Regions from separate parts of the Kitasatospora sp. NPDC036755 genome, predicted to be linked through region 1. Evidence: riboswitches for the same ligand, from Rfam matches in the RefSeq annotation. Region 1 holds a riboswitch; each other region holds the start of a gene.
The links. A riboswitch is a leader RNA that binds a small molecule or an ion and turns the genes downstream of it on or off. The one in region 1 is predicted to bind cyclic di-AMP.
Positions count from the first base shown of each region.

Region 2: linked by a shared signal. The riboswitch ahead of AB0E96_RS30845 (transglycosylase family protein) and the one ahead of AB0E96_RS27070 (NlpC/P60 family protein) in region 1 are both predicted to bind cyclic di-AMP.
Region 3: linked by a shared signal. The riboswitch ahead of AB0E96_RS16765 (transglycosylase family protein) and the one ahead of AB0E96_RS27070 (NlpC/P60 family protein) in region 1 are both predicted to bind cyclic di-AMP.

Region 1 covers NZ_JBEZUT010000209.1:8,444-15,247, forward strand. Annotated here, with positions in the region: gene AB0E96_RS27040 (aminotransferase class V-fold PLP-dependent enzyme) at 1-129, shown strand, start outside; gene AB0E96_RS27045 (Lrp/AsnC ligand binding domain-containing protein) at 133-414, opposite strand; gene AB0E96_RS27050 (rhomboid family intramembrane serine protease) at 411-1,238, opposite strand; gene AB0E96_RS27055 (hypothetical protein) at 1,440-1,703, shown strand; gene AB0E96_RS27060 (NYN domain-containing protein) at 1,971-3,272, shown strand; gene AB0E96_RS27065 (NlpC/P60 family protein) at 3,472-4,509, shown strand; cyclic di-AMP (ydaO/yuaA leader) riboswitch at 4,847-5,000, shown strand; gene AB0E96_RS27070 (NlpC/P60 family protein) at 5,011-6,156, shown strand; partial or broken gene AB0E96_RS27075 (hypothetical protein) at 6,385-6,804, shown strand, end outside.
Region 2 covers NZ_JBEZUT010000273.1:180-6,983, reverse strand. Annotated here, with positions in the region: gene AB0E96_RS30865 (Ppx/GppA phosphatase family protein) at 1-658, opposite strand, end outside; partial or broken gene AB0E96_RS30860 (DUF501 domain-containing protein) at 832-1,347, opposite strand; gene AB0E96_RS30855 (septum formation initiator family protein) at 1,319-1,834, opposite strand; gene eno (phosphopyruvate hydratase) at 1,954-3,240, opposite strand; gene AB0E96_RS30845 (transglycosylase family protein) at 3,557-4,450, opposite strand; cyclic di-AMP (ydaO/yuaA leader) riboswitch at 4,456-4,624, opposite strand; gene AB0E96_RS30840 (cytochrome P450) at 4,835-6,184, opposite strand; gene AB0E96_RS30835 (SDR family NAD(P)-dependent oxidoreductase) at 6,452-6,804, shown strand, end outside.
Region 3 covers NZ_JBEZUT010000096.1:6,123-12,926, forward strand. Annotated here, with positions in the region: gene AB0E96_RS16750 (glycoside hydrolase family 13 protein) at 1-1,174, shown strand, start outside; gene AB0E96_RS16755 (LacI family DNA-binding transcriptional regulator) at 1,200-2,219, shown strand; gene AB0E96_RS16760 (hypothetical protein) at 2,351-2,551, opposite strand; gene AB0E96_RS16765 (transglycosylase family protein) at 2,841-4,220, opposite strand; cyclic di-AMP (ydaO/yuaA leader) riboswitch at 4,207-4,377, opposite strand; gene AB0E96_RS16770 (hypothetical protein) at 4,838-5,797, opposite strand; gene AB0E96_RS16775 (DUF397 domain-containing protein) at 6,356-6,619, shown strand.

The DNA of each region.
Region 1 (6,804 bases):
GCCGGGACGCCGGACGAGCACGTCGACCGCTTCCTGACCGCCGTCCGGGAGCTGGTCACGGACGGCGCGGCCTGGAGCTACCGCAACGAGGGCGGGCGCTGCGTCGCGGACGCTCGGCGCGCGGGCTGACGCCTACTCGTCCAGGCCGAGCGCGAAGGCGGCCTCCAGGTCGTGCTGGGAGTAGGTGCGGAAGGCGATCTGGGTCTCGGTGTGCGCCACACCCGGGACCTTGTTGAGCCGGCCGGGGATGACCTCGGCCAGGTCGTCGTGCCGGCGCACCCGCACCATCGCCACCAGGTTGTAGCCCCCGGTCACCGAGTAGACCTCGCTGACGCCGTCGATGGCGGCGATGGATTCGGCGATCTCCGGGATGCGGTCGACACTGGTCTTGATCAGGACGATGGCGGTGATCACAGTTCGGGCTCCTTTGTGGGGTGCCGCCAGCGTATCGGGCGTCGGCCCGGTCGTCGCGGGGGGTGGCGGACCACGGTACAGGCGTACAGGAACCCGGCGCAGAAGCCGATCACATGGACCAGGTAGGCCACCCCGGGCCCCGCCGAGTGCACCGACCACCACTGCAGGGCGAACCAGAGGCCGAGCACCAGCCAGGCGGGGAAGCGCAGCGGCAGGAAGAGCAGCAGCGGGACGAGGGTGGTCACCCGCGCCCGGGGGTGGAGGCGCAGATAGGCGCCGAGGACGGCGGCGATCGCGCCGGAGGCCCCGATCAGCACCCGGGTGGAGTTCGGCGAGTGCGCCTCGGCGAGGGCGAAGCCGTACGTGCTCACACCGCCGGCGGCCAGGTAGAAGACGGCGTACCGGGCCCGGCCCAGCCGCCGTTCCACGGTGGGGCCGAAGACCTGGAGGAAGAGCAGGTTCCCCAGCAGGTGCAGCCAGCCGGCGTGCAGGAAGAGGCCGGTGAGCACGGACAGGGCCGGGTGCTTGCCCGGGGTCGGGGCGGCCGGGCAGCCGGGGGCCGGGTCGGGGGCCTCGGCGAGCTGTTCGGCGGTCAGCGGCCGTCCGGCCAGCACCTCGGCCGGGACGGCGCCCCAGCGCTGCTCGTACCGCTGCTCCGCGCAGACCCGCGCCGGGCCGCTGCCGTACAGCGGGTTGAGCCCCGCGGCCGGGCCGAGCAGGAAGACCAGGGTGTTGAGCGCGATCAGGCCGTACGTGACCGCGGGGGCGGCCGCCGCCGGGCGGCCGCTCCGGGCGGCGGTGTGGTCGGGGACCGCGAGCGCCATGCGGCCAAGCATCCCTCCGGGCGCCGCAGGTGACACCGCGGTTTACGGCAGGTGGACCAGTGCGGGTCTTCAGGCGACCGGTGGTCGCGGCGGTTGCCCCAGGCAATAGGCTTGGGGCGGGCATTCCCGCCTCCCGCCGCCGACGCCGGGGCTCCGGGGGGAGCGCCTGGCCCACGCAGGGACCACCCGAGAGGACCCCCGATGACCGTCCCCGCCCTGACCGCCGAGACGCGCTGGCGCTGCACCCTGTGCGGCAACCTCACCCGCTTCGACGTGACCCGCACCGCGCGGGTGACCGAGTTCCTGCACTTCGACCTGGCCGGCGAGTCCAAGGTCGAGGAGACCGAGGTGCTGAGCGAGACGGTCGAGTCGGTCCGCTGCCGCTGGTGCAACGCGGTGGACCAGGTCGAACTGGTGGCCCGTCCGGGCTCCGAAGGGGCGCAGGCCCCCGCCGAGCAGGGCTGACCCGCACCGCTGCGGCGCGGGCGGGTGCACGGCGCACCCGCCCGCGCGGCACGGGACAATACAGACAAGACGCACGGAGCGTGACGACAGGGGGAGGTCGCGGCCGTGCCCCGCTGGACCAGGATCGGAGCCGAGGACGTGGTGGACGCAGCGAAGGAGCCCGGCGAAGCCCAGGGGCTTCGGCCCGCTGCTGCCGAGGCCCCGGCCGAGGCCGCCGGGACGGCGGACGGATCCTCCGAGTCCGCGGCGGAGCGTGCCGCCGAGAAGCTGGACCGGCCGCTGCCCGAGGGCGTGCGCCGGCGTGTGGTCGGGCTGGCCTCGGACGCGCTCGGCGGGCTGCCGGCGGCCGAGCTCCCGCAGAGCCTGCGGCAGTACGTCAAGTTCACCCCGGCGCGGCGGGCCAAGTACGCGGCCACCGCGCTGGCGGCGGCACTGGAGGCGGAGCCGGCCTTCCGGGTGCGGATAGCGGAGCGGCTGCGGCTCGGGCAGCCGGACCTGGTGAAGGCGCTGGAGTCGGGCACCGTGCCGAGCGCCGCCGATCCGATGGACGTCGCGGCCGCCGCCTACCTGGTGCGTTCGGCGGGCTGGAGCCGGTTGGTGGCCGAGGCCGGCGAGGAGGCCGAGCGGGCCGGCGCCGAGGACGCGGCCGCGGAGGCGGCCCGGCTGGTGGAGAAGCTGCAGGCCGAGCTGGCCGAGGTGCGGGCCTCCGCGCGGGCGGACCTGGACCGGCAGCGGGCGGAGTCCGACGGCATCCGCAAGGAGGCCGAGTCGCTGCGCAAGAAGGTGCGGTCGCTGGAGAGCGACACCCGCCGGGCGCAGGCCGAGACCCGGCGGGTGGCCGGCGAGCTGGAGGCCGTGAAGGCGCAGACGGCGGCCGAGCGCGGCGCGGCCGAGACCGAGGCGCGCAGGCTCAGGCACCGGGTCTCGGAGCTGGAGAACGCGGTCGAGCAGGGCCGCCGGTCGGCCCGGGAGGGGCGCAGCGTCGAGGACATGCGGCTGCGGCTGCTGCTGGACACCGTGCTGCAGTCCGCCCAGGGGCTCCAGCGGGAGCTGGCGCTGCCGGTCTCCCAGATCCGCCCGGCGGACCTGGTGGAGGCGGTGGTGCCGGGGGCGGCCTCGCCGCACGACGTGGCGCGGCGCGGGCTGGCCGAGGACGATCCGGCGCTGCTGGACCAGCTGCTGGCGATCCCCCAGGTGCATCTGGTGGTGGACGGCTACAACGTGACCAAGACCGGCTATCCGGCGCTGCCGCTGGAGCAGCAGCGGATCCGGCTGCTGGGCGGGCTGGCGATGCTGGCCCAGCGGACGCAGGCGGAGGTCACCTGCGTCTTCGACGGGCAGGACCTGGACGTCCCGGTGATCATGGCGCCACCGCGTGGGGTCCGGGTGCGGTTCAGCCGGACCGGCGAGACGGCCGACGAGCTGATCCGCCGTCTGGTGCGGGCCGAGCCGCAGGGCCGTCCGGTGGTCGTGGTCTCCACCGACCGGGAGGTCGCGGAGGGCGTGCGGAAGGCGGGCGCGCGCCCCGTGGCATCGGTGCTGCTGCTCAATCGGCTGGCCCGGCCGTGACCTCGGCCCGGGCCTCATGATGCCTGGTCAGAGGGGATTCCGGGGCGTTGTGCGGGTCCGGTGAAGTCAGTGTGGGGAGTGAAGTTCACGCCTTCGGGGGAGTGGCAGAACGGATAGATCTTCACTAGTGTCTGGCGTCAAACCTATTTTCCGGAATCTCATCCCATCAGGTGAGTCCGATGGAGAAGGAGCCGGTCCCTTGGCCTCCCACCGCCGTCCCAAGCAGCCGAGCCGCGCACGGATCTCCGTGCTCACCGCCGCCGCTGCGACCGCGGTCGCCCTCTCCGCCCAGGTGGCCGCGCACGCCGCGCCGCAGCCGAACAAGACCGACGTCAAGGCGCAGATCGACCAGCTCCAGGAGGAGCAGGAGCAGGCGGCCGAGAAGTACAACGGCGCCAAGGAGCGGGCCGACCAGCTGCGCAAGCAGTCCGACCAGCTGCAGGACCAGGTGGCCCGCAGCCAGGAGCAGATGACCCAGCTCCAGGGCGGCCTCGCCGAGGTGGCGGGTGAGCAGTACCGCGCCGGCGGCATCGACCCGTCCGTCCAGCTGATGCTCTCCTCCGACCCGTCCGGCTACCTGGAGAAGGCCTCCACCGTCCAGCAGGCCAGCACCAGTCAGGCCGAGGCGCTCAAGGGCCTGCTGGACCAGCAGCGCCGGCTGGACCAGGAGAAGACCGAGGCGGCCGCCGTGCTGGCCTCGCTGGACACCACCACCAAGGACCTGAACCAGGCCAAGGCGGACGTCAACACCAAGCTGAAGGCCGCCCAGGACCTGCTGAACTCGCTGAGCGCCTCCGACCGTGCCGCGCTGAAGGCCCAGCAGGCGCAGGACGACCGCGCCTCGCGCGGCGCCGACCGGGTCGACCTCGGCAGCCTGCCGCAGGCCAGCGGCTACGCGGCCGTGGCGCTGTCCAAGGCGATGAGCAAGCAGGGTTCGCCGTACGTCTGGGGCGCCACCGGGTCGACCACCTTCGACTGCTCGGGCCTGATGGTCTGGTCGTACGGGCAGGCCGGCGTCTCGCTGCCGCGCACCTCGCAGGAGCAGGGCCACTACGGCACCCGGGTGCCGTCGCTGGACCAGGCCCAGCCGGGCGACCTGGTGATCTACGGCTCCGACATGCACCACGTCGGGATGTACATCGGCAACGGCATGGTGGTCCACGCGCCGCACACCGGTGACGTGGTGAAGGTGATGAAGGCCGACGCGATGCCGATCAACACCATCCGCCGGGTCTGACGGCCCGACACGCCGGAGGCCTCCGTCGGGGGGCCTGTGAAAAGCGCCACCCCTCGTGCGGGGGTGGCGTTCGGCTTCCGCCCCTTTGTGACCACATGCTGAGAAGTGATCAGCCATGTGTGCACCAGTGGTCACCATCGGTCATTTTCACAAAGGAACTTGGGTAATCTTCTGTCTTTTTTCTGACAAGGATTTGAACGGATCACGGTTCAGTTACTAGGGTCATGCTCCGAACCACCGCACTGTCGATCGCCCAGCCAGGGTGGCGGCGGTGGTTACCGTCGAGTTCGTGAGGCAGCGGGGCAGGTCGAAACGACTGCCCGACAGGGGAGCCCAGCAATCGGGGGTGCTGCGGAGCGGAGCCGGGGAACCACGTTCCTCCGGGGTGAATCGGCGCCAGGTCGGCCGGTGGAACGGCCGTGAGGCGTCGTAGGGCATGCTTCCGGCCCGAACCCGTCAGCTCACCCGGTAGGCGGACGTAGGAAGAAGGAGTCCGCCTTCGTGGCGTCCCATCGTCGTCCCAAGCCCGCAGGCCGGGCCCGCGTCTCGATCCTGACCGGTGTCGCCGCCGCGGCCGTCGTGCTGTCCGCACAGGGCGCCCACGCCGACCCGCAGCCGACCAAGGACCAGGTCAAGGGCCAGGTCGACCAGCTCAACGAGCAGGCCGAGGTCGCGACCGAGAACTACAACGCCGCCCAGGCCAAGCAGCAGGAGCTGGAGAAGCAGGTCTCCGGGCTGCAGGACCAGGTGGCCCGTCAGCAGGCCCAGGTCACCGAGCTCCAAGGCGGACTGGCCGAGATCGCCGGCGAGCAGTACCGCAACGGGGGGATATCCCCGACCGTCCAGCTGATGTTCTCGTCCAGCCCGGACACCTTCCTCAGCCAGGCCGGCGCGCTGAGCCAGGCCGGTGACACCCAGAAGGGTCAGCTGAAGGAGCTCCAGGCGCAGCAGCGCAAGCTCGACCAGGACCGCAACGAGGCCCAGGGCAAGCTCGCCGAGCTGGAGTCGACCACCCAGCAGCTGAAGGCCGCCAAGGAGGACGTCCAGGGCAAGCTGAAGGCGGCCCAGGACCTGCTCAACACGCTGACCGAGCAGGAGCGCCAGGCGCTGCGCCAGGCCGAGGAGAAGGCCGCGGCCGACGCCAAGACCAAGGCCGACGCCGCCGCCGCGCAGCAGGCGCAGGCCGACCGCGCCTCGCGCGACAACAGCCGCAGCGACCTGTCGGGCGGCTCGTCGGGCTCGTCCGCCTCGGCCGGCTCGACCGCCTCCTCCCCGGTGAAGGTGGCCCCGGGCAGCTCGCGCGGTGCCGCCGCCCTCTCGGCCGCCGCGTCCAAGATCGGCAGCCCGTACGTCTGGGGCGCCACCGGCCCCGGCTCCTTCGACTGCTCCGGCCTGATGGTCTGGGCGTTCAACCAGGCCGGCGTGTCGCTGCCGCGCACCTCCCAGGCGCAGGCCTCGGCCGGCACCCGGATCGGTACGGACCTCTCCCAGGCCCAGCCCGGCGACCTGCTGATCTTCTACGGGGACGCCCACCACGTCGGCATCTACGCCGGCAACGGCCAGGTGCTGCACGCGCCCCGCACCGGGACGAACGTGCGCTACGAGGCGGTCACCAACATGCCGCTGACCTCCATCGTGCGGGTCTGATCCCCGCTCGAACGCCTCCGGGCCCGGCCTTCCCCAGGGAAGGCCGGGCCTGCGGCTTTTCCGGCGGGCCGATCTGATGTCCGATTGGCGGTCGAATATTCGGGTTCGGAAGGGTTTGGAATCGGTTGCCCTGACTCGCTAACGTCTGCCACCGGACTCCCCGCTCGACGGCCGCCCGTCGTGGTGCGGCGGCGGGGGCCGCGCCGCAGGATTGGAGCCGCTGCCGCCATGCCCGTGCACCGCCGTTCCCAACTGCTCGCCCGGGCGCTGGTGCTGACCGCGGCCGCCGCCACCACGCTGGGCGTGGCCGCCGGAGGCCGTGCCCAGGCCGCCCCCGGCAGCCCGGACCCGGCCGACCGTCAGGACGTCAAGACGCAGGTGGAGCAGCTGTACGACGAGGCCGAGCAGGCGTCCGAGAAGTTCAACGCGGCGCAGGAGGCCCAGCGGCGGCTCCAGGGCGAGACCACGATCCTCCAGGGCGAGATCGCCGTGGCCCAGGACCAGCTCAACGAGCTGCGCGGCGACCTGGCGACGGTGGCCGGCGCCGAGTACCGCGGCGGCGGGATGACCCAGACCGCCCAGCTCATCCTCTCGCCCGACCCGGAGGGATACCTGGCCCGCGCCCGCACCCAGGGCCAGGCCGCCGTG
Region 2 (6,804 bases), on a different contig from region 1:
TGGTGACCGTACCGGCCAGGCCCACCAGGGTGCCGGCGCCGGTCAGCGGGACGACCTCCTCGGCCCGGTCCAGCTCGGCCCGCACGTGCGCCCGGGCGGCCGCGACCTGCTCCTCGGAGGGCAGCTCGGCATCGCCGAAGTACCGCTCGGTGAGCCGCACGCAGCCGATGTCGACCGAGCGCGCGGCCAGCACGTCGTCCGTGCCGAGCACGAACTCGGTGGAGCCGCCGCCGAGGTCGAACACCAGGTAGGGGCCGGGGAACTGACCACCGGTCAGCTCCTTGGTGGCGCCCACGAAGGACAGGTGCGCCTCCTCCTCGCCGCTCACCACCTCGGGCTCGACGCCCAGGGCGTCGCGCACGCCCTTGACGTACTCGTCGCTGTTCTCCGCGTCCCGGGAGGCGCTGGTGGCGACGAAGCGGACCCGGTCGGGGCCGACGCCGTAGCCGGAGATGATCTCCTGGTACTCCCGGCAGGCCGCGAAGGTGCGGGCCAGCGCGTCCGGGTGCAGCCGGCCGGTCCGGTCCACGCCCTGGCCCAGCCGGTTGACGATCATCCGGCGGTCCAGGTCGGTGATCTGCCCGGTCTCCGGGTCGAGGTCGGCGACCAGCAGGCGGATCGAGTTGGTGCCGCAGTCGATCGCGGCCACGCGGGTCATGGTCACTCGGACTCCCGCTCCGCGTCCGGGCCCTGCTCCGCCGTGTCCTCGGCGGCACGCTTCCTGGCGGCGCGCTCGGCGGTCTTCTGCCGCTTGGCGGCGATCACCGCCTCGTGGTCCTGTTCCTTGGCGCGGTTGCGGGCGACCCGCTCACCGGCGGCCTCGACCTCGGCCGGGGAGACGCACGGGCCCTTGGCCCACCAGTCCTCCAGCATGCCGATCGCCTCGTCGCCGAGCGGGTTGACGCCCTCGCCGGCCGCCAGCGAGTGGCCGACCAGCACGTGCAGGCACTTCACCCGGTCCGGCATGCCGCCCGCGCTCGGGAAGCCCTCCAGCACCTCGATCGCGTCGCGCCGGGCGATGTAGTCCTCGTGCGCCTTCTGGTAGGCGGCGGCCAGCTCCGGATCCTCGGCGAGCCGGGCGCTCTGGTCCTTCATCACGCCCTCCGCCTCCAGGGTGCCGATCAGCGAGGCGGCCTTGGGGCAGGTCAGGTAGTAGAGCGTGGGGAACGGCGTGCCGTCCGGCAGCCGGGGGGCCGTTTCCACGACGTCCGGGTTGCCGCAGGGGCAGCGGTGCGCCACGCCGCGCAGGCCGCGCGGCACCCGGCCGAGCTGGGCGGCGATGGCCGCGACGTCGGCGTCGGAGACGGTGGGGTGGTTCTCAGTGGTCATGGGGGGAGGTGTCTCCAACGGAGGACGGTGGGAGGGGAACAGGGGTGTCGGGGGCCGCCGCGGCGGCGGTGTCGGCGGCGTCCACCGAGTCCCAGATGCTGGCGTACCAGGGCTTGGCGGCCGTCACCTGGCCGGCGGCGGCGCCGTTCGGGGCCGGAGCGGCGCCGGCGGCGGACGAGGAGGGCTGGGCGGAGGCCTGGCCACCCGGGTCCACGGCGATGTACGGGGTCTCCCCCGGCACCGCGTAGTGCAGCCGGGCGCGGGCCTGCGCCTTGACGTACTCCGGGTCCTGCCAGCGGGCCTTCTCCCGGCGCAGCTGCTCGACCTGCTGGCGCGCGTGGTCGGCCTTCGCCCGCTGGGCGGAGATCTCGGCGCGCTGGGAGATGAACTGCCGCGTCGGGTAGGCGAGGATCGCCACCAGCGAGCAGAGCACCAGGACGAGGACGGTCGCCCGGCTCGTGAACCGGGGCCGGGCCGCCAAGCCCGGGATCCTCCAGCCAGCCATCTCCCGTATCCCCTCCTGGTCGCGACGGTGCCCCGCCGTCCACCCTACGGGGTGAACGGCGGGGCACCGGTCAGGCGTGCGCTAGCGGGAGCGCCCGGCCCTCGTGCTCGGCGCGCTGATCACTCGGCGGCGCGGAAGCGCGGGAAGGCGCCGCGGCCGGCGTACTCGGCGGCGTCGTCGAGGATCTCCTCGATGCGCAGCAGCTGGTTGTACTTGGCGACGCGCTCGGAACGGGCCGGGGCACCGGTCTTGATCTGGCCGCAGTTGGTGGCGACGGCCAGGTCGGCGATGGTGACGTCCTCGGTCTCGCCGGAGCGGTGCGACATCATGCAGCGGTAGCCGTTGCGCTGGGCCAGCTCGACGGCGTCCAGGGTCTCGGTCAGCGAACCGATCTGGTTCACCTTGACCAGCAGCGCGTTGGCGGTGCCGGTCTCGATGCCGCGGGCCAGGCGGGCCGGGTTGGTGACGAACAGGTCGTCGCCGACCAGCTGGACCTTGTCGCCCAGCTTGTCGGTCATGGCCTTCCAGCCGTCCCAGTCCGACTCGTCCAGCGGGTCCTCGATGGAGACCAGCGGGTAGGCGGCGACCAGCTCGGCGTAGTACTCGATGAGCTCGGCGGAGGTGAGCTCCTTGCCCTCGAACTGGTAGGCGCCGTCCTCGTAGAACTCGGAGGAGGCGACGTCCAGGGCCAGCGCGACGTCACGGCCGGGCACGTAGCCGGCCTTCTGGATGGCCTCGACGATGAGGTCCAGGGCCTCGCGGTTGGAGTCCAGGTTCGGGGCGAAGCCGCCCTCGTCGCCCAGACCGGTGGACAGGCCGCGCTCCTTCAGCACGCCCTTGAGCGTGTGGTAGACCTCGACGCCCCAGCGGACGGCCTCGGAGAAGGACTCCGCGCCGATCGGGGCGATCATGAACTCCTGGATGTCGACGTTGGAGTCCGCGTGCGACCCGCCGTTGAGGATGTTCATCATCGGAACGGGCAGGACGTGCGCGTTCGGGCCGCCCAGGTAGCGGAACAGCGGCAGGTCGCTGGCCTCGGAGGCGGCGTGCGCGACGGCCAGCGAGACGCCCAGGATGGCGTTGGCGCCGAGCGAGGACTTGTCCGGGGTGGCGTCCAGGTCCAGCATGGCCTGGTCGATCAGCCGCTGCTCGGTGGCGTCGTAGCCGACCAGCTCCGGGCCGATCTGCTCGATGACGGCCAGGACGGCCTTCTCGACGCCCTTGCCGAAGTAGCGGTTCTTGTCACCGTCACGCAGCTCCAGCGCCTCGAAGGCGCCGGTGGAGGCACCCGACGGGACAGCGGCACGACCCGTGCTGCCGTCGTCGAGGCCGACCTCGACCTCGACCGTGGGGTTGCCGCGCGAGTCGAGGATCTCACGGGCTACGACGACATCGATGGACGGCACGAGGCATCTCCTTGCGGAAGCAGGGTCCGGTCTGACGGTGGTGCTGTCAGCAGGACGATTGCGGAGTCGTTACGACCAGAGCCTAACCGCCCGGGCTCCCGGGGCCACCTCCGCCTCGGTCCCGTCTCAGCGTGTGGCCCCGCTACCCACCGGTAGTTCACCTGCTTGTCCCAGCTTGTCCCACCGGGAAGGGCGAATGCGGACGAAGGGGACCGGTAGGACCGGTCCCCTTCGGACGTCGGGGCGGAGCGGTGCCGGCGGAGGCGGTCCGGCCGCTCGAAGACACGAGGGCTCAGCGGCTCGGCGGCACGAGGGCTCAGCCGACGTGCAGCACCTGACCCGGCATGATCAGGTTCGGGTCGCCGCCGACGGTGGAGTGGTTCTGCTCGTACAGCGCGTGCCAGCCACCGGAGACGCCCTGGGCGGTGGCGATGGTCGACAGGGTGTCACCGGCGCGGACGGTGTAGTCGTGGCCGGCGGCCTGCGGGGCCTGCGGGGCGTACTGCGGCTGGGCGGCGGCCTGGCCGGCGTACTGCTGGTAGACGCTCTGGTGGCTGGTCCAGTACCAGGCGCCGTTGCTCTGGTACCAGTACACCTTGGCGTCGGCGTCCCAGCCGGCCTTGCCGGAGAAGCCCGGGGCCTGCGGCTGGGCCTGCTGCTGCGGGGCGGCCTGCTGGACCGGCTGCGCGGCGGGCTTCTGCGCCGGCTTCTGGGCGGCGGGCTTCTGGGCGACCGGCTTCTCGGCCGGCTTGGCGGCGGGCTTCGGGGCCTGCTGCTTGGGAGCGGACTGCGGCTTGCTGTCCGAGGAGGTGTCGACCGCGGCCGGGGCACCGCCCTTGGTCAGACCGGCCTTCTGCGAGCAGACCGGCCAGGCGCCCGGGCCCTGCGAGGCCAGCACCTTCTCGGCGACCGAGATCTGCTGGGCCTTGCTGGCCTGGTTGGCCTGCGGCGCGTAGGCGGCGCCGCCGTACGCCTTCCAGGTGCTGGACGTGAACTGGAGGCCGCCGTAGAAGCCGTTGCCGGTGTTGATGCTCCAGTTGCCGCCGCTCTCGCACTGGGCGACGGCGTCCCAGGTGGAGGCCGGGGCGGCGGAGGCGCCGGTGGCGGTGAGGAGCGGCATCGCGAGTCCGACGCCGGCCACACCGGCGACGGCGATGGCCTTCTCGGCCTGGGTGCGACGACGGTGGCGGCCAGTTCCAACGAACAGCATGAAGAGGTCCCTCTCCGCACGCCTGCGAGGTGAGCTGTCGGGTTCGGACCGGGAGGTGGCCCGGCCGCCGTGCGCGGAGACGACTCCGCTCGGGCGGCTTCACCCCAAGCCGTGGGGAGACGGCAACAAACCTGGTTCCCCCGCCCCTGCCCAGGGTTCTGGTCGGTTTCCCGTGGCGCGGCGGGCAGGATTCGGCGTTCCGCGTACGGGGTCCGCAGCTGCGAACTCCAGGGAGAGTAGACAGATCTTCAGATCAATCACAAGCTCATATCGTCGATATCACACGAGAATTACGGCCCGTGTCCGATCGCCTACCAACAGCGGCGTTATGTCCGGATTGATGGGTGTTCACACCGCACCCGACAGGCGATCGGCGACGTCCGGTCAGCCCTTCGCGGCCTCCGAAGGAGCCTGCGGAGACGTGGCCGGAGAACCGGTCGGAGGGGCGTGCGGGGAGCGGCTCTCCGGGCTGAATTCCACCGGCAGTTCGCGCAGCCCACGCATGATCAGGCCGCCCCGCCAGCGCAGGTTCTCCGGGCTCTCCGCGAGCCGCAGGTCCGGCAGCCGGGAGAGCAGCGTGGCCAGCGCGGCCCGCCCCTCCAGCCGGGCGAGCGGGGCGCCGATGCAGTAGTGGATGCCGTGCCCGAACCCCAGGTGGGGATTGTCCGCCCGGGCCAGGTCCAGGGTGTTCTCCGCCGCGAACCGGGCCGGGTCGCGGTCCGCCGCGGCCAGCACCACCAGCACCGGATCGCCGACCGGGATGTCCACCCCGCCGATGGTCAGCGGACTGGTCGCGAACCGCCAGGTCGCCAGCTCCACCGGCCCGTCGTAGCGCAGGAGTTCCTCGATCCCGGTCTCCAGCAGCGCGCTCTCCCCGCGTGCCACCGACTCCTGCAGCAGCCGGCGCTGCTCCGGGTTGCGCAGCAGCGCGTACGTGCCGTTGCCGATCAGGTTCACGGTGGTCTCGAAACCCGCGAACAGGAGGATGAAGGCCATCGCCGCGGCCTCGTTCTCGGTCAGGTGCTCCCCGTGGTCACTGGCCCGGATCAGGCCCGAGATCAGGTCGTCCCCGAGGTCCGCGCGCTTGCGGTGGATCAGCTCCAGCAGGTACGCCCGCATCCGCTTCACCGCCCGGCCCACGCCGCCGCGCTGCCCCCCGCCGTGACGGATCATCATCCCGGCCCAGTCACGGAAGTCGTCCTGGTCCTCGGCCGGCACCCCGAGCATGTCGCAGATCGCGTAGATGGGGAGCGGGAAGGCGAACTCGTGGATCAGGTCCGCCGAACCGCGCTGCGCGAAGCCGTCGATCAGCCGGTCGGTGAGCTGCTGCACCCGCGGCTCGAACTCGGCCACCCGGCGCGGGGTGAACGCCTTGGACACCAGCCGGCGCAGCCGGGTGTGGTCCGGCGGGTCGATGTTCAGCAGGTGGGTCATCAGGTCCGCCTGCCGCTCCCCCGGGATGCCCACCCGGCCGGTGCGGTGCGCCTGCTCGCTGTGGTGCGCCGGGTTCTTCGACAACCGGCCGTCCGCCAGCGCCTGCCGGGCGTCCGCGTACCTGGTCACCAGCCAGGCCTCCACCCCGCTCGGCAGGGTGGTGCGGTGCACCGGGGCGTGCTCGCGCAACCAGGCGTAGGCGGGGTACGGGTCGGCGGCGAACTCCCAGGTGAACAGCTGTGGGGCGGGGGCGTCGGACGGCGAGGCGGCGGGCCGGGCGGGGTCGGGCTGAGCTGGCATGGACCGACCGTATCCGGTGCACCGGGCCCGCCCCCGCTCCGGCGGGCCCGCCCGGCCCCCGACACCTCCGCCGCGGCCTCCCGCGCCCGGGCGTGTACACGCCGTGGGCCGGTCGTGGGCGGCTCTTGGCCGACTCTTGGCCGCAGGACGGGCGTGAGCCTGGTCACCTGAGGGGTAATCCCTGTTGCGGAGGGTCAGGACGTGCCTACGATCCTCCGCAGTACGCGTGGGCGCCGGTGCGGTGTCGTCCACAGGGAGGAGCAGGCCATGCGGGTCAGCGGGTCAGTCGTCGTCATCGCGGTCCTCGACGGCGGGTCGGGCGCGGGCCTCGCCCGCCGGTTCGCCGCGGCGGACGCCGCCGGAATGCTGATCGCCGACCAGTACGTCGGCGTCGCCGAGGACCTCGCCGCCGAACTCGACCGGCCGGGCTGCCCCGTCGTCGGCGTCTGCGGCGACATCCGCCGCCCCAGCGACGTCGCCGCCCTCGTGGACACCGCCGAGAAGCACCTCGGGCCGATCGACCTGTTCGCCGTGGCCGGCCCGGCCGGCGAGCGGATCATCTCGCTGACCGACCTGCCCGACCACCTCGACCTGGAGCGGCTCGCCGAACTCGTCGTCCT
Region 3 (6,804 bases), on a different contig from region 1:
GACGCGCAGCGCGAACCCGGACGGCACCCCCGGCGACTGGTACCTGCACCTGTTCGCCCCGGAGCAGCCCGACTTCAACTGGGAGAACCGGGCCGTCGCCGACGAGTTCCGCTCGATCCTGCGGTTCTGGCTCGACATGGGCGTGGACGGCTTCCGCATCGACGTCGCCCACGGCCTGGTCAAGGCCCCCGGCCTGCCCGACCTCGGCGGCGCCGACCAGCTCAAGCTGCTCGGCAACGACGTCATGCCGTTCTTCGACCAGGACGGCGTGCACGAGATCTACCGCAGCTGGCGCACGATCCTCGACGAGTACCCGGGGCAGCGGATCGGCGTCGCCGAGGCCTGGACCCCGACCGTCCAGCGCACCGCCAACTACGTCCGTCCCGACGAACTGCACCAGGCCTTCAACTTCCAGTACCTGGGCACCGATTGGGACGCCACCGCGCTGCGCGAGGTGATCGACCTCTCGCTCGACTCGATGCGCCCGGTCGACGCCCCCACCACCTGGGTGCTGTCCAACCACGACGTCACCCGGCACGCCACCCGGTTCGCCAACGAGCCCGGCCTCGGCACCCAGATCCGCACCCCCGGCGACCGCGAGCTGGGCCTGCGCCGCGCCCGCGCCGCCAGCCTGCTGATGCTGGCGCTGCCCGGCTCGGCGTACGTCTACCAGGGCGAGGAGCTCGGCCTGCCGGACGTCACCGACCTGCCCGACGAGGTCCGCCAGGACCCGTCCTTCTTCCGCCAGGCCGGGCAGGACGGCTACCGCGACGGCTGCCGCGTCCCGATCCCGTGGTCCGGCTCCGAGGCCCCGTACGGCTTCGGCCCGGTGGCCGGCGGGCCGTCCTGGCTGCCGCAGCCGGCCGAGTGGGCCGGACTGAGCGTCGAGGCCCAGACCGGCGACCCGAACTCCACCCTGGAGCTCTACCGCAGCGCGCTGGCCGTCCGCCGGGCGCAGCCCGACCTCGGCGCCGGCACCGGGGTCGAGTGGCTGCAGGGACCCGAGGGCACCCTGGTGTTCCGCCGCGGCGCCTTCGTCTGCACCGTGAACACCACCGGGGAGCCGGTGCGGATCGCGGCCCCGGGCACGCTGCTGCTCGCCTCGACGGACCTCGTGGTGGACGGCGGCGAGACGGTGCTCGCTCCGGACAGCACCGGCTGGTGGGCGGTCTGACGTGGTTGGAATAGGCTCTGGGACCGTGACTACGGCGCGACTCTCAGACATCGCGGCGCAGGCGGGGGTCAGCGAAGCCACCGTCTCCCGCGTGCTCAACGGCAAGGCGAACGTCTCCGCCGCCACCAGGCAGACGGTGCTGGCGGCGCTCGACGTGCTCGGGTACGAGCGGCCGACCCGCCTGCGCCAGCGCAGCGCCGGGCTGATCGGACTGATCACGCCGGAGCTGAGCAACCCGATCTTCCCGGCGCTGGCCCAGGTGATCGAGCAGGTGCTCAGCCGACACGGCTTCACGCCGGTGCTGTGCACCCAGACGCCGGGCGGGTCCACCGAGGACGAACTGGTTGACATGCTGGTGGACCGGGGCGTGGCGGGCATCGTCTTCGTCTCCGGGCTGCACGCCGACACCACCGCCGACCACGACCGCTACGCCCGGCTGGCCGGGCGCGGGGTGCCGTTCGTGCTGATCAACGGCTACAGCGAGAAGATCGACGCGCCGTTCATCTCGCCGGACGACCGGGCCGCGATGTGGATGGCCGTCCAGCACCTGGCCGAGCTCGGGCACGAGCGGATCGGGCTGGCCGTCGGCCAGCGCCGGTACGTGCCGGTGCTGCGCAAGATCGAGGGCTTCACGGCGGCGATGCGCGAGGTGCTCGGGTACGGGCAGGAGGAGGCCCAGAACCTCGTCCACCACACGCTGTTCAGCGTGGAGGGCGGGCACGCGGCAGCCGGCGCGCTGCTGGACAAGGGCTGCACCGCGATCGTCTGCGGGAGCGACATGATGGCGCTCGGGGCGATCAGGGCGGTGCGGCAGCGCGGTCTGTCGGTGCCGCAGGACGTGTCGGTCGTCGGCTTCGACGACTCGCCGCTGATCGCCTTCACCGAGCCGCCGTTGACCACGATCCGCCAGCCGGTCGAGGCGATGGCGACGGCGGCGGTGGACGCGCTGCTGGAGGAGGTCGGCGGGAACGCCGCCCAGCGTGGCGAGTTCATGTTCCAGCCGGAGCTGGTGATGCGCGGATCCACCGGGGCCGGCGCGCGCTGAGCCCCGGCCGCCACGGCCGAACGACGGGCCCCGGAGGGCGATCGCTCTCCGGGGCCCGTCGGCGTGCGCGGGGTCGGCCGTCGTGGTGCGCGCGACGGCCTTCGGGGCCGGCGGGGGCTTCCGTCGGGCGGTCAGCCCTCCTGGGTGGTCGGGCGGTCGACGGTCAGTCGGTGTCCGTCGGCCGCCTCGCCGGTGCGGGTCTCGGTGCGACGGCCGCGCGCCAGGTAGTCGCGCAGGACCAGTTCGACGGCGTCCTGGGGGCTCTTGGTGCCGGAGAGCATCATCGCGTCGATCGCGAGGTTCGCGTCGAGCGTGACGGTGACCTGGGCCATGTGACTCCTCCTCGGGTGCAGAGCAGCAGCATGCCCGCTGGGGCGGGGATCCACCACGGGACAGGGCGGAACCGCCGGAGGAGAGCCCGGAACCGTCGGCGGGAACGCCGGAACCCCCGGGGAGAGCGACCAGACTCTCCCCGGGGGTGGCGGATGGTCAGCGTGGGGATGACGGCCGGCGGCTGACAGCTGACAGACGATGAAATCTGTCAGCTGTTATCCGTCAGCCGTCAGCCGTCAGCCGTCATTCGTCATTCGTCGTCCGAACGCCGTCGTCCGTGCGCCGTCCTCAGACCCGGCCGGCGAAGTCCGGGGCCCAGTTGGCGATGCTCTGCTCGCGGACGCCCGAGCTCGGGTTGGCGGCCTCGACGTACTTGCCGTTGCCGACGTAGATCGCGACGTGGTAGACGCCGGAGTCCTTGCCGTTGTTGGACCAGAACAGCAGGTCGCCCGGCTGGAGGCTGTCCAGCGAGACGTGGGTGCTGGCCGCGGCCTGGTCGGCGGCGACGCGCGGGACGGAGATGCCCGCGGCGCGCAGCGCGGCCTGGGTCAGGCCGGAGCAGTCCCAGCCGCCGTTGCCGGTGCCGCCGTAGACGTACGCCTGACCGACCTTCGACTCGGCGAAGGAGACCGCGGCGGCCATGCTGCCGGTGGCAGCCGGAGTCTGGGTCTGGGTCTGGGTCTGGGTCTGGGTCTGCGGAGCGGGCTTGGCGGCCGGCTTGGTGGACGGCTTGGCGGCCGGGGCCTGGGCCTGCGCGGTCGGCTGGGCGTTCACGGCACCGCCGTTCGCGGACTGACCGGACTTCTGCGAGCGGTCGAACCAGGTGAAGTCCGAGCCGGACTTGCCGGTGGAGGACGGGGCGGCCTGGGCCTGGCCGTTGCCGCCGAAGGACAGCTGCTGGCCCGGGTAGATGGTGTCCGGGCCCTCGGTCAGGGTGCCGCGGTTGAGCTCGTAGAGCCGCTGCCAGCCGCCCTGCACCTGGTGCTGGTCGGCGATGGCGGACAGCCAGTCGCCCTGGACCACGGTGTAGTCGGCGCCCTGGGCCTGCTGCGGGCCCTTCTTGACCCAGTCGCTCCGGTTGCCCGAGGCGGCGTTGCCCGTGGCGGCCTGCGCGCCGTCCTGGGCGGGCGCGGCGGGCTTCGCGGCGGGGGCCTGGGGCTGCGCCGGCTTGGTGGCGGGCTTCGCCGCCGGAGCCGCCGGGGCGGCCGGCTTGGCGCTCTGCGCGGGCTTGGTGGCGGTCGAGCCCGCCGAGGTGTCGACGGAGGCGGCGGCGCCTCCCTTGGTGAGGCCGGCCTGGACCGAGCACACCGGCCAGGCGCCGGGGCCCTGCGAGGCGAGGACCTTCTCGGCGACGGAGATCTGCTGGTCCTTGGTGGCCAGGTCGGCGCGCGCCGCGAAGGCGGTGCCGCCGAAGGCGGACCAGGTGCTGGAGGTGAACTGGAGCCCGCCGTAGAAGCCGTTGCCGGTGTTGATGGCCCAGTTGCCGCCGCTCTCGCACTGGGCGACCTTGTCCCAGGTGGCGACGGAGGCGGCCGAGGCGGTGCCCGAGGTGAGGCAGGGGACGGTGAGGCCGACGCCCGCGACGCCGAGGGCGGCGATCACGCGGCGGGTGCGGCTGGACAGGCGAGTGCCGTTGGTGGGCAGCATGAAGACGCGGTCCTCTCCCACGCCTGCGAGGTGAGCTGTCGGATTCGGGCTGGAGTTGCCCGGCCGCGCTGTGGGCGCGGCTTCACCCCTAGCCCTGGACCGTTCCGAAGACCGGTCCGGGGCGACTTACCTGTGGGTCCCCCGCTCCTGCCGTGGTGCGTTTTCGCGTTTCCAGGACACCCGACGGCAGGACTCGGCGTTGCGGATGAACCGGGTTCGTGTGGTCACGAACGGGGAGCACGTTAATCAGACTCAAGTTCAAACTGCAAACCACTGTGATGTGCATCATGGTTTAGTGGGAACTGCCAAAATCGCCGTCCATCAAGATCGCAAATGATCGTTTTCAAGCAATGTCATTGCGGAAGTCAACAACTGGCTCTGTCTCAGGAGCGGCGTGACGATGTGTCGAATCGTGGAGTCGCGCACACCGGAAGGTGGGGGAGCGGTCGCGATCCGCGCCCTCGGATCCGCGCTCCCTTTTTCCTTTCAAATGGCTCCAGAAAGGCCAGAACGGACATTTCGCTTCGACGGCTCCGCGACTTCCGCACTTGACGGGACGTGCGGGAGGGCAAGCCGAAGGGCCCGGAACGGAAGCCGTTCCGGGCCCTTCGGTGCGCGCGGGCGGCGCGCGGTGTCGACTACTGCCCGAGGGGGCCCTCGGCGGCCGCGTGGGCGCCGCGAGCGCCCTCCGGGGCCCCCTCGGCCCCGGAGGCGGCCGCTGCCTCCGCCTCGGCCCGCGCCAGGTCCTCCGGGGACGGCGCGGGCAGGGCGGCCAGGTAGGTGGAGGCGATCAGCTGGCCGACCGACGGGTACGCGCCCAGCGGCGCGGCCGACGGGCAGCCGGTCTCCTCGGCCGCGGTGGCGAGCAGCTCGGAGTCCGCCTCCGGACCGATCACCAGCGGGGCCAGCGCCGGGCGCTGCGAGCCGGTCTCCTTGAGGTGGTTGACGGCCGCGGCCACCGAGCCGGGCACGTCGAGCGCGGCGGCGACGACCGGTACGGCCAGCCGCGCGGCCAGCAGCACGCCGGTGATGCCGGCCGCGGCGGCCGCGTCCTCGCCGCCGACGGTGGTCAGCACCACGCCGTCCGCGGCGGTCGCGATGGCGAACAGCCGGGCGCGGTCGGCCCGGGCCAGCCCGGCCTCGGACAGGCGGACGTGCACGGCCTCGGCCAGCAGCGGGTGCGGGCCCAGCGGGTCGGTGACGGGCGCGCCGTACTCGGCGGCGAGCGCGTGAAGCTCGGTCAGGAAGGTGTGCGGACCGGGCACCAGCGGCACCAGGACGGGCGTCGGAAGCCCCGCCTCGGCGGCCATGGCCAGCAGCTCGGCGACGGTGCGGTCCTCGCCGTCCACGCCCTCGGGGCCGTTGCCGGGGAGGTAGCCGACCGCGGTCCGGACGCCGTTCTGCTCGGTGCGGACGATCGAGAGCAACTCCTCGACGACCGAGCGGGACTCGGGCCCGGCGGTCGCGGGCACGGCGAGCACCAGGGCCGGGGCGCCGGCCGGGATCTCGGGGCGCTCGGGACGACGGTGGCGCCCCCGCGCACGGGAGCCTGGAGTGCGGACGGGCAGTGGCGCGCCCGGGATGGCTGCGGTGCTCATGCCGGAGATCGTAGGACATCGGCCCGTCCGGCTTGCAGTCGGCTGCCGTACGGGTTTCGCGCGGTCATGGTGCGGAGCCGGTGCGTCTGCGGCACGGCTCCGGGCGCTTTGCCTACAATCCGGACATTCTTCGCCCAACCTCCGTGTGATCACCGGCGCTTGCCCGGACGCCGTCGGAGGGGGCCGGCGTTGCATCCGGGGCGCGTGAGATGTCTCACAGCATGAGGTCGGCCTGACGGAGGGTCACAGGCGTGCGACTCCCGGCATTCGAAGATCAACATTCAGCGGGGAGATGCTCACGGCCGGTTATCGCGGGCTCGACGATTCATCGGCTATGTCCGTTTACGTACCGTCAGGAGAAGGGCCCGTGAAGAGTTCGCGGCTGAGGGTAAAAGGCCTCGTGCACCTGCAATGTCCCGTGCTGATGCACGTGCACTGCGGCTATCATCGCGTCAAGTGAGGCGTTGTGCCGGACCGGTACGGGGCCGGTCCGTTCGTTTCGGCGGCGCCGGGGGCGCCGCGCAGGACGACAACTCCGGAGCTCTTCGGGAGATTTATATGCACGACTCGCAGGACAAGCACGGCTCGTACGAGACCTACAACGGGATGGCCGCCACCGACCTCCAGGGGGTGGTCTGGCAGAAGAGCCTGCACAGCAACTCCCAGGGCAACTGCGTCGAGTTCGCGGCCCTGCCGGGCGGCGACGTGGCGATGCGCAACTCGCGGTTCCCGGACGGTCCCGCGCTGATCTACACCCGGGCCGAGATCGCCGCCCTGCTGCTGGGGGCGAAGGACGGGGAGTTCGACCACCTGGCGGTCTGACTGACCGTCGTGCTCCACCATCGGGGGGCCGTCGTGGGTGCCGACACCACGACGGCCTTTGTCTTTGCCTCCTCCGGGTGCCGCTCCCCGGAGCCTCTCCTCGGATCCGCCGGCCGCCCGGCGGTCCGGAGCCGTCCGTGACGGCATCCGTGACGAGGTCCGCGGCGACGTCCGCAGTGACATCC